2 regions of the Christensenella sp. genome follow, and region 2 is predicted to be linked to the other one. Evidence: riboswitches for the same ligand, from Rfam matches in the RefSeq annotation. Region 2 holds a riboswitch; the other holds the start of a gene.
The links. A riboswitch is a leader RNA that binds a small molecule or an ion and turns the genes downstream of it on or off. The one in region 2 is predicted to bind cobalamin.
Positions count from the first base shown of each region.

Region 1: it holds a riboswitch for cobalamin, as region 2 does, so the genes downstream of both, VB081_RS08385 (ribonucleoside triphosphate reductase) here and VB081_RS13095 (GLUG motif-containing protein) in region 2, are expected to answer to the same signal.

Region 1 covers NZ_JAYFPU010000206.1:1,620-6,567, forward strand. The annotation lists gene VB081_RS08365 (TetR/AcrR family transcriptional regulator) at 137-835, shown strand; gene VB081_RS08370 (4Fe-4S binding protein) at 840-1,607, shown strand; gene VB081_RS08375 (hypothetical protein) at 1,807-2,019, opposite strand; gene VB081_RS08380 (Arc family DNA-binding protein) at 2,178-2,336, shown strand; cobalamin riboswitch at 2,452-2,638, shown strand; gene VB081_RS08385 (ribonucleoside triphosphate reductase) at 2,757-4,856, shown strand; gene VB081_RS08390 (anaerobic ribonucleoside-triphosphate reductase activating protein) at 4,853-4,948, shown strand, end outside.
Region 2 covers NZ_JAYFPU010000326.1:18,451-23,398, forward strand. The annotation lists gene VB081_RS13095 (GLUG motif-containing protein) at 1-3,806, opposite strand, end outside; cobalamin riboswitch at 3,960-4,182, opposite strand; gene VB081_RS13100 (cobalamin-dependent protein) at 4,249-4,701, opposite strand.

The sequences.
Region 1 (4,948 bases), on a different contig from region 2:
ATTAAAATAAAAACTTTTCAATTTACCTATGATACCGCGGTTGCATAATAATGTCAATATGTTTTTAAAAAACATTGACACGGTTGCATAATTATGATAAGTTCAGTAGTAAAGTGCTATAGAAGGAAGTATCGTCATGGCTGAAAGAAATACCAAAGCAAGAATCAAACAGATCGGGCTGAACCTGTTTCGGGAGCGGGGTTTTGAGGATGTCACCATCAACGAAATCTGCGAAGCAAGCGGGGTCAATAAACATACCTTCTATTATTATTTCAAGTCCAAGGACGATCTTTTAGACGACTTCCACGAGATGAATTACGACATCAACACCGAATACTTTATGCAGATACTCAACGCCGAAAATTTCGTAGAACAATTATGGTTTTCTTATAAACCGTTCTTTGAGCATCTTAACCACTCCGGCACAGAGATCGCACGCCAGCTTTTCATTAAAAACTTGAACCGCGACGTTGGTACGTTCCGCATCGACGAACGCCGGGACGCTTCGCTAAAATTACAACAGGATATTATTGAAAAAGCGCAGGAAGCAGGCGAAATGCGTAATTCGTCCGACCCTAAAATGCTGCTTTCCCTCATGCACCAGTCGCTGATGAGCACGGCGTTTGCATGGGTCATGTCGGGCGGCAAATTCCAGTTCGATGAGGCGGCGCGCGCAGAAATGGAAGTTTTGCTCGACGTGAAACCCGCGCTGCGAAAAGCGGAGCACGTAGACCTTGACGCGATCTGGCGCGACTGGGAGCACAACCGCAAAAACATGCGCGAGATGCACAGGCATTGCCATCCGCCGCGTCGCGAGACCCCAAAAGGAGAATGATTTTATGGATATCACAGCCATCTATTTCAGCCCTACGGGCGGAACAAAACAATATGTGCAAAAAATTGCCGGGGCGCTTGGGGAAACATACGCCAGCCTCGACCTTTCTGATCGCGAGACCCGTCTGCGCGAGCATACTTTTTCAAAAGACGACCTCGTTGTGATCGGCGTGCCTGTATATTACGGCAGGGTGGTGCAGATCGATAACGGGCTGCTTAAACGCCTGCACGGCGACGGTACGCGCGCCATCCTTGTCGCGGTGTATGGTAACCGCGCATTCGACGACGCGCTGTTAGAGCTTTCAGATTTATGCGCCAAGCAGGATTTTGTTACGGCGGCGGCATTTACAGGCATTGCGCAGCACACGTTTTCTGAGAAGATCGCAACAGGCAGGCCGAATGCGGACGATCTTTTGGAGGCGGAGCGCTTTGCACAGGCATGCAAGGACAAGCTTTCTGCCGGTGGCGACGTCAGAGGCCCTGTACTGCCGGGCAACCATCCCTACCGCCCGTATGGCAGCGTGCCCTTCGCGCCCAGGGGAGATAACTCGTGCACAAGCTGCGGCGTATGTGCAAAGATCTGTCCGGCAGGAGCGATCGATCCGACAGAACTCAAAAAAACGGACACAAAAAAATGTATCCGCTGCTTTGCCTGCATCAAGGTTTGCCCGGTCGGCGTGCGCAAGGTCACGAGTCCTGTATACCGCATCGCGGTCAAAAAGTTAGAGGACAACCTGACGAAGCTCGACCGCCAGTGCGAGAGCTTCCTATAGAGGGCGTTATAGCGTGCCGAATCCGGCGGAGTCACGTCGGTGTTTGCAGGAGCGAGTTTTTGCGAAGCAAAACCCGAGCGAGTTGCGAACAGCCGTGACGACTGGCGGTAACAAGAAGACGGTGAGCCATCCAAGACTGCGGTAAGCTCCGTCGATAGGAAGCATGGCAGGCGCGGTCTTCGTTCAATCTGGTACGCCCCTAGCGGCGTTTTTTTATTTGCAGCACATCGTAGGGCTTACCCGCAAGCTCTGCCGCCTCGCCCACAGCTTCCACAAACCAGCTCGCTTCGTTGGCGACAATGACCACGGCGTGATCCGCCTCCAAAAGGGCGCACTCCGGCGGAACCAGTACCTTCATTGTATTATAATGCTCGATTTCTATTTCATCGTCTGTAAATAATAGGATTTTCATCAAATGTAACCTCCCTTTGAATTCATAATAAATGATATTTGCATTCATTCTTCACATTCGAATGATAAATACAGTTACAATAGATATAAAGTGAATTCATAAGGAAACCGGATATAGAAATGAGCGGAAAACACCTTGTGCAAATGACATCCAAAACTATGGGATCAACTTATACCCTAAGATTGTCACGCGAATTGCTCGACAAGCTTCATTATGTTGCGAGCTACGATGGGCGTTCCGCCAATATGGAGATCGTCCAACTAATTAAAGAGCACGTCGCGGAATTTGAGGCAAAGCACGGCAAAATCAATGACTGATCCACATAAAACGCCGCTTGCGGCGTTTTTTAATGTTTTCTTTTTATGAAATAGTTATTGACTTTTCTTTTTATTAGCAATACAATATCTATGGGTTAATTAAATTTAACTACACAGTATATTGTGTCTTGCAGGTGATCCTCATGGGATCACAATTGGGAAGACGGGTGCAATTCCCGCGCGGTCCCGCCGCTGTAAGAGCGTAGCTGCACGCAAAGTGCCACTGGGGGTAACACTTTGGGAAGGCGTGTGCGGCGTTATCATGCTCGAGCCAGAAGACCAGCCTGCAACGGTTACTCAAATACTGCCACGGAGTATGGCAAAGGAGTCAAGCGCTCTTTGTCCGGGCGTTTTTTTATTCTTACGCTTTATCCGCACTCATCATACATCCGCACTCATCATACACAAGGAGAAAGAATCATGATCACACAACTCAAAAAAAGAGACGGAAGCACACAGGCTTTCCAAAAAGAAAAAATTACATGGGCAATCTTCAAGGCCGTTACCGCAGTAGGCGGCGACGATTTTGATACCGCGCAAAAAATCAGCGACGACGTTGTCGATCTTGCGAACCTGCAATTAAAATCTGACACTGCCGACGTTGAGCAGATACAGGATCTTGTGGAAAAAGTCCTCATTGAGGGCGGACACGCAAAGACGGCCAAGGCCTACATCCTCTACCGCGAAAAACGCCGTGCCGCAAGGGAATCAAACGCCCTTATCGGCGCGACGATCGATATGTTCTCCGATTACCTGGACGACAAAGACTGGCAGATCAAGGAAAACGCCAACACGCAAAAATCCATCAACGGCATGAACAACTATGTGCGCGAAACGTTCACCAAGCAATACTGGCTGCACGAAATCTATCCGCAGGAGGTGCGCGAGGCGCATACAGGCGGCGATTTCCACATCCACGACCTTGGCTTTTTCGGCCCCTATTGCGCGGGCTGGGATTTGAAGCAGCTTTTGATGGACGGGTTCGGCGGCGTTCCGGGCAAGGTAGAATCTTCCCCCGCGAACCACCTGCGTTCCTTCCTTGGGCAAGTCGTGAATTCCACATTCACCACGCAGGGCGAGACAGCAGGCGCACAGGCGTGGTCTTCCATCGACACCTATTGCGCGCCGTTCATCCGTTACGACAATATGACCAAAAAAGAAGTCAAACAGGCGCTGCAGGAGTTCATTTTTAACATCAACGTGCCTACGCGCGTGGGCTTCCAATGCCCGTTTTCCAACCTGACGTTCGATATCGTCGTGCCGCGCACCTTAAAGGACGAGGCTGTGATCACGGGCGGCAAGGTGCGCAGGGAAACATACGGAGACTTCCAGAAGGAAATGGATTTGTTCAACGAATGCTTCTGCGAGGTCATGCTGGAGGGCGATTCCAAGGGACGCGTTTTCACCTTCCCTATCCCCACCATCAACGTAACGAACGAATTTGACTGGGACAGCCCGGTGGTCAACAAATTTATGGAGATCACCTGCAAATACGGCATCCCTTATTTTTCAAACTATATCAATTCTGACTTAAGCCCGGAGGATGCGCTTTCCATGTGCTGCCGTCTGCGACTCGATACAAAGGAGCTTAGGAAGCGCGGCGGCGGCCTGTTCGGTTCCAACCCCATGACAGGCTCGATCGGCGTTGTGACCATCAATTTGCCGCGCATCGGCTATCTCGCCAAATCCGAGGGAGAATTTAAGGCCAGACTTTGGCAGCTTGTGATGACGGCGAAAAACAGCCTCGAGATCAAGCGTAAGATCATCGAAGACCAGACAGACAAAAGGCTTTATCCGTTCTCTGCACATTACCTGCGTAACATCAAAATGCGCACCGACCAGTATTGGTTCAACCACTTCAATACGATCGGCGTACTGGGTATGAACGAAGCGCTTTTGAATTTCTTTGGCGACGGCACAGACCTGACCACGGAAAAAGGACAGGAATTTGCCGTATCCATCATGAATTATCTGCGCGACCTGATGACGCAGATACAGGAGGAAACAGGCCATTTCTACAACCTTGAGGCAACACCCGCAGAGGGTACGAGCTACCGCTTAGCGGAGCTTGATAAAAAGAAATATCCTGAAATCATTTGCGCAGGAGACGAAAAGGTTCCTTATTATACGAACTCCACGCAGCTGCCCGTCGGTTTTACGGACGATATCTTTGAGACGATGGACTTGCAGGACGAGTTGCAAAGTCTTTATACGGGCGGTACGGTTTTGCACCTTTACATGGGCGAGCGCATTTCCGACGTAGAGGTCGCCAAAAAACTGATCCGTAAAATCTTTACAAATTACAAGCTGCCGTATATTTCCTTAACGCCCACCTTCTCTATTTGCCAGGAGCACGGATATCTTGACGGCGAGCAGTTTTCCTGCCCTGAATGCGGCAGCGATACGGAGGTATGGAGCCGCGTGGTCGGTTACCTGCGTCCGGTGCAGAACTTCCACAAGGGCAAAAAGATGGAATACGACGAGCGCATCAAATACACGGTCAAGGAAAAGAGTCTGTGAACATTGCCGGGCTACTGAAAACGGCAACCATCGATTTTCCCCACCGGCTGGCGGCAGTTGTCTTTACGGCAGGGTGCAATTACGATTGCGGC
Region 2 (4,948 bases):
CCGTAGCCGTCCTCTATCGCCACGACGTTGCCCGTTGCATAACAGCGCTCCGCCGACGTTCCCATGCCAATGCTGCCCGCAAAACCGCCCGTGGTATATCCGCCGACGATGTTGCCTGTCGCATGGCTCTTATAAATGTTGGCATATCCAAAGTTGCTGCCCACAAAGCCGCCTGTAGAGTTGCCGCCGAACACGTTGCCCGTTGCTTCGCACTGCGAGATGTTCCCCTTGTTCCATCCGACAAAGCCGCCCACGTGTCCGGATTCCGTATTGTCCGCGCCGCCTGTGCTTGCCGTTACTTCTACGCCGGACGAACAACCATCAATCGCGCTGAACGCCGATTTCCCGTCTTTGCTTCCTCCGTCATTGATCCCCACAAGGCCGCCTGCGTCCGTCTGCTTGATCACAGATATTCCGGTCGCGTTGAGCGTACCGGATACATGACAGTTCCCGATCAGGTTTGCTGTACCGTTTGCGATGTTCACGCGCGCAACACCGACCAACACGCCGATCCTGCTTCCTCCCTGTACACATGCGTTTTCTACCGTCAGGTTCAGGATAGATGCGCCTTCAATCACGCCGAACAGGCCGATATTCTGGCTGCCCACGCTCTTTTCGATCTTCAAATTTTTTATACGATACCCGTCGCCTTCAAATACACCGCTGAACGGAACCGTTTCACTACCGATCGGCGAAGCGGTAACACCCGCAAGGTCGATATTTGCCGTCAGCTTATAATTCTTTGCCCAGTCTGCCGCCGGATTTGCGCTGTTCATGAGTGCAACCAGTTGATCTGTGGTGCCGATATTTTCGTACTGCACCGGAACGGGCGCAGTCATATCCGCCCATGTAGGCGCTTTGTACCCGTTGGCTGGCGTGCCCTCGTACCAGAGGATCTTGTCCCCTGCTTTGATCTGCGCGGCAGACACACCGACCGGGGACTGTTTATCGTTGATGGTAAACATCCAGCCATCCGGCGCTTCCAGCGTTTTACCATTGATCGTTTTGATAAATGTACCTGTGGAGCTTTGCTCCGCCGTATACGTCATCTGTCCTGCTGTCTGCGCCGCCCGCATGACCTGCTCTGCCGTAATGTTTTCTCCTTCGGCTTTGACAGTAAAGGGTTCCTCCGATTTTACAAACTGATATTTTGTAGCATCCCACGCAGCAACCAATATTTGTACACTGATCGACTCCGCTACAGGGGCATCCGCCGCAGGCGCTGCATTCGCCAGATAAGGATAGCCGTTATTGACGATCTTATCGCCCGTACCCGCGTCAACTTTCCACGCGTTGCCCAGCGCGGAAGCAAAAGCCGTTCCTTTCATTTCCGATGTTGTTTTACCTGTTGCCGCAACCGTCACGACCTCCGTACCCGGCTTCAATTTGCCGGAATTGTAGTATCCGTTTACTATGGAGCCGACCGTTGCAAACGAGAATCCCTTCCCGCCCACAAGTACACCACCCGTACCCGCGGAAGCATTCACATCAACAGCGGCGTAAACGTTCGTAAGCACCGCAGGGTCTGACAGCATGCCCGCGAAACCGCCCAGTTCGTTGTTGCCTGTGACCGACCCCGTCGTATAACAGTCAGTGATCGTTCCGTCTTCCACGCCGCCGACAAAGCCGCCAGCCCACTTATAGCCGGAAACACTTGCGGAGGCAAAGCTTTCGCTCACGGTTCCCGTATTTCTGCCGATCAGACCGCCTGCCATCGTACCCGTGCTCTGGTATGTCACGCTGCCGCCCGAAACACCCGATTGCATGACCGTTCCTTCATTATTGCCGACCAGACCGCCAACACGGTTGTTATACTTGGATACGACTGTCGATCCGTTTGAAAAGCACTTTTCTATTGTGCCTTTGTTGTTGGATACAAGTGCCGCCGGATAGTGCATACTGCTGCTGATCGCATCCTCTATCGTCGCATTCTCAAGCGTCAGCTTGCGTATCACGCTGTCTGTGCCCACGTAACCAAACAGTGCCTCTCCCGCGATGGAAAGATTCTTTACGGTATGCCCGTTGCCGTCGAAAATACCTGTGAATGCTTTTTCACCTGCCATGCCGTTATTGTATTTTCCGATCACCTTGCCCACCTGAGCTGTCATATCAATATCGTTTGCCAGCTTATAATTTTTCGTCAGGTCTGCTGACGTATCAGAAAGCGCAAGCAGTTCATCCGGCGTAGAGATCAGAATAAAGCCCTGATCGTCCTTTTTCACAAACTGGTAGGCCGTGCTCCTTGTGGAAGCTTGTCCGTCAACATAGCTGTCGCTGCCCGACATCGCCTGTACCGTGAAGGAATACTCTCCCGTTTCTGTGATGATCGTCTTGAAATCCTTGGATGTATCCGTGATGTTTGTGTACGTGCCGACCAGAGTATCTGTATTTTTATAAAGTACTACCGTGTACGAATGTGCGCCGGGTACCGTGTTCCACGATGCAAGTGCTTCCGTCCATGTAAGACCGGACGGCTGCGCAAGCTCTGTCGGCTCTGAAGATCCGCCGCTGTTTGCGGGCGCCTGTACATTGATAAGATATGGATATCCGTTGTTGTGATCCGCATCAGCCGTCCACACAGACCCCAATGTAGCGGCAAGCGCTTTTAATTCATCCTCAGTTTTTGCCAGAAAATAGGCTCCCTGACCTTTCTCCGTCCCGTTTCCACTAATGGAGACCGTGGACAGATAAAACGACTTCGAAACATAACTGCTCATAAAAAAGCCATCGCCGAAGAATTTGCCAAAAGCGTTATTCGCACCTGTAGAAACAACAGGCGTGAGCGTATAGCATGCCGTGTATTTTGCGCTGTCCTCAGAACCGACAAAGCCGCCGACATATTTTGCGCCCGTAACGCTTCCCGCCGAAAAACAGTTTTCCATCGTTCCGCTATATCCAAATCCAACAAAGCCGCCGACCTGTTCGCTCTGCGAGGTGACCTCTGTCGTCGTATAACATTCGCTGATTTTCCCGGGAGCATAACAATAGCCAACAAAGCCTCCAACCCCTTTTCCTTTGCCGGCGACGCTCTGCGAGGCGCTTCCCTTAGCTACGAAGCATTGCGAAACATTACCCTTGCTGTATCCTGCAAAGCCGCCGACATATCCCATCGTCTGGGTAGATGCGGAGGATACCGTGGTGTTTTTCACAGCGCAGCCCTGTACCGTCCCTGCGTTATAGCCGATCATACCGCCGACGTACTGATCTCCGGAAATGCTGCTGTTTGCAAGCGTTATATTCTTGAGAGTGCCGCTATTATATCCAAACAGACCCGCGTAATTTAAGTCAAATGCAATCTCTAAATTGCTGATCGTCTGTCCGTTTCCATCGAATGTACCCGAAAAGGGCGTCGAGCTGTTGCCAATCGGCTGCGCCGCAAGGCCGTTCATATCAATGGGTACTGACACTTTCAGATTTTTATCCCAATAAGAAGCATCATTCATTACCGTCAGCAGGTCGTCCGCCGAAGCGATCAGCGTATCCTCGCCCTCCGTTGCGAGTGACAGTGTGCTTGTACCCGCGTCATCCTCCACCGCTATGACCGCCACATTGGCCGACGGAGAAGCAGATGCCGAGGCCTCCGGCTGTACGGACTGCGTCGCCGGTGGAGTAGGCGATACCTGCGCCTCCGGACTTCCCGACGATTCCGGCGATGCGGTATCTTCCGGTTTTTTCGTCCCCTGCGGCGCGTCTGCTGCAGATGTTTCAGACGCGGCAGGCATATCCGCCGCCATGGACGTTCCCGCAATGCTGAATATCATCACGAACGCCAATAATACCGCCAAAATTCTCTTTTTACTGTTCATTCTTCTTCTCCTTCTTTGCTTTCAGCCCCACCGCGCGCAACGCGGTCGGCCAATTTTTAAATTTTAGACAAATAAAAAACTGTGGCGAATCCAATTCACCACAGCCGTATTCCTGCGTATAAGAAAATTTCCACAGTGATTCCTGTGGTCATCATCCCATTTTCTCTTTTTGTAGGTCTTCTGACTTACGCATACAAAATCTTACGATTTTACGTACTATGTTCTGCCTTCCCAGTTTCCCAGTGACTGATTTTCATCAACGAACACCGGCCTCAGCGCTTACAGCGGCGGATTCCGTTCGGGATTTACACCCGATTCCCTTGTTCATCTCTGCGGACCAAGTACGCCGCAGAGCCACAAAAATGTCTTATTTAATTATTTACATCATACCATATCCACTTTTACTTATACAGGTAAAATTTTCTCTTTTTTGTAATTTTCATTATTTCCCAATGACTGCCGCTTTCGCAACCACCGCCGCGGTTGCTGCATCTGCTGTGTAATAATCAGCACCAATCTGGCGTGCAAAGCTTTCGTTTACCGGTGCGCCACCCACCATGACAATATATTTATCCCGTAGGTTCCGTTCCTTTAACTGATCGATACACAACTGCATCTTGGGCATCGTTGTCGTCAGCAGCGCAGACATACAGATCACATCAGCATTTACTTCCTCCGCCTTATCGATGAAGGCCGCCGGATCGACATCCACGCCCACATCATAAATATCGAACCCCGCGCCTTTAAGCATCATGACTACAAGATTTTTCCCAATGTCATGCAAGTCGCCCTGCACTGTTCCCACAACCGCGTCAAGCGCCTGCTCGACCAGCGCCTTTACATCCTTTGCCCTTCCTTTTTGTAAAAATTCGGATATTTCCTGAATCAACGCCATCTCAATATTCCTCCGCTCCCCGCTGCTTTTGTCTCCGCAGCCTCTTTTATATGTATTCTACCAATGCCGCAGGGTATGTTATGGTAAATATTTCAGGATCTTTGTACTTTTACACCTGCTTTATATCCTTCTTCCAAACGATCTGTGTCCGTACATGCAAAAAGAAAACAAAGCATAATACAGAAAACCAGAAGAAAAAAGGTCTTTTTTCGCATAATGATCTCCAATCATAAAAATTACCAAAGAC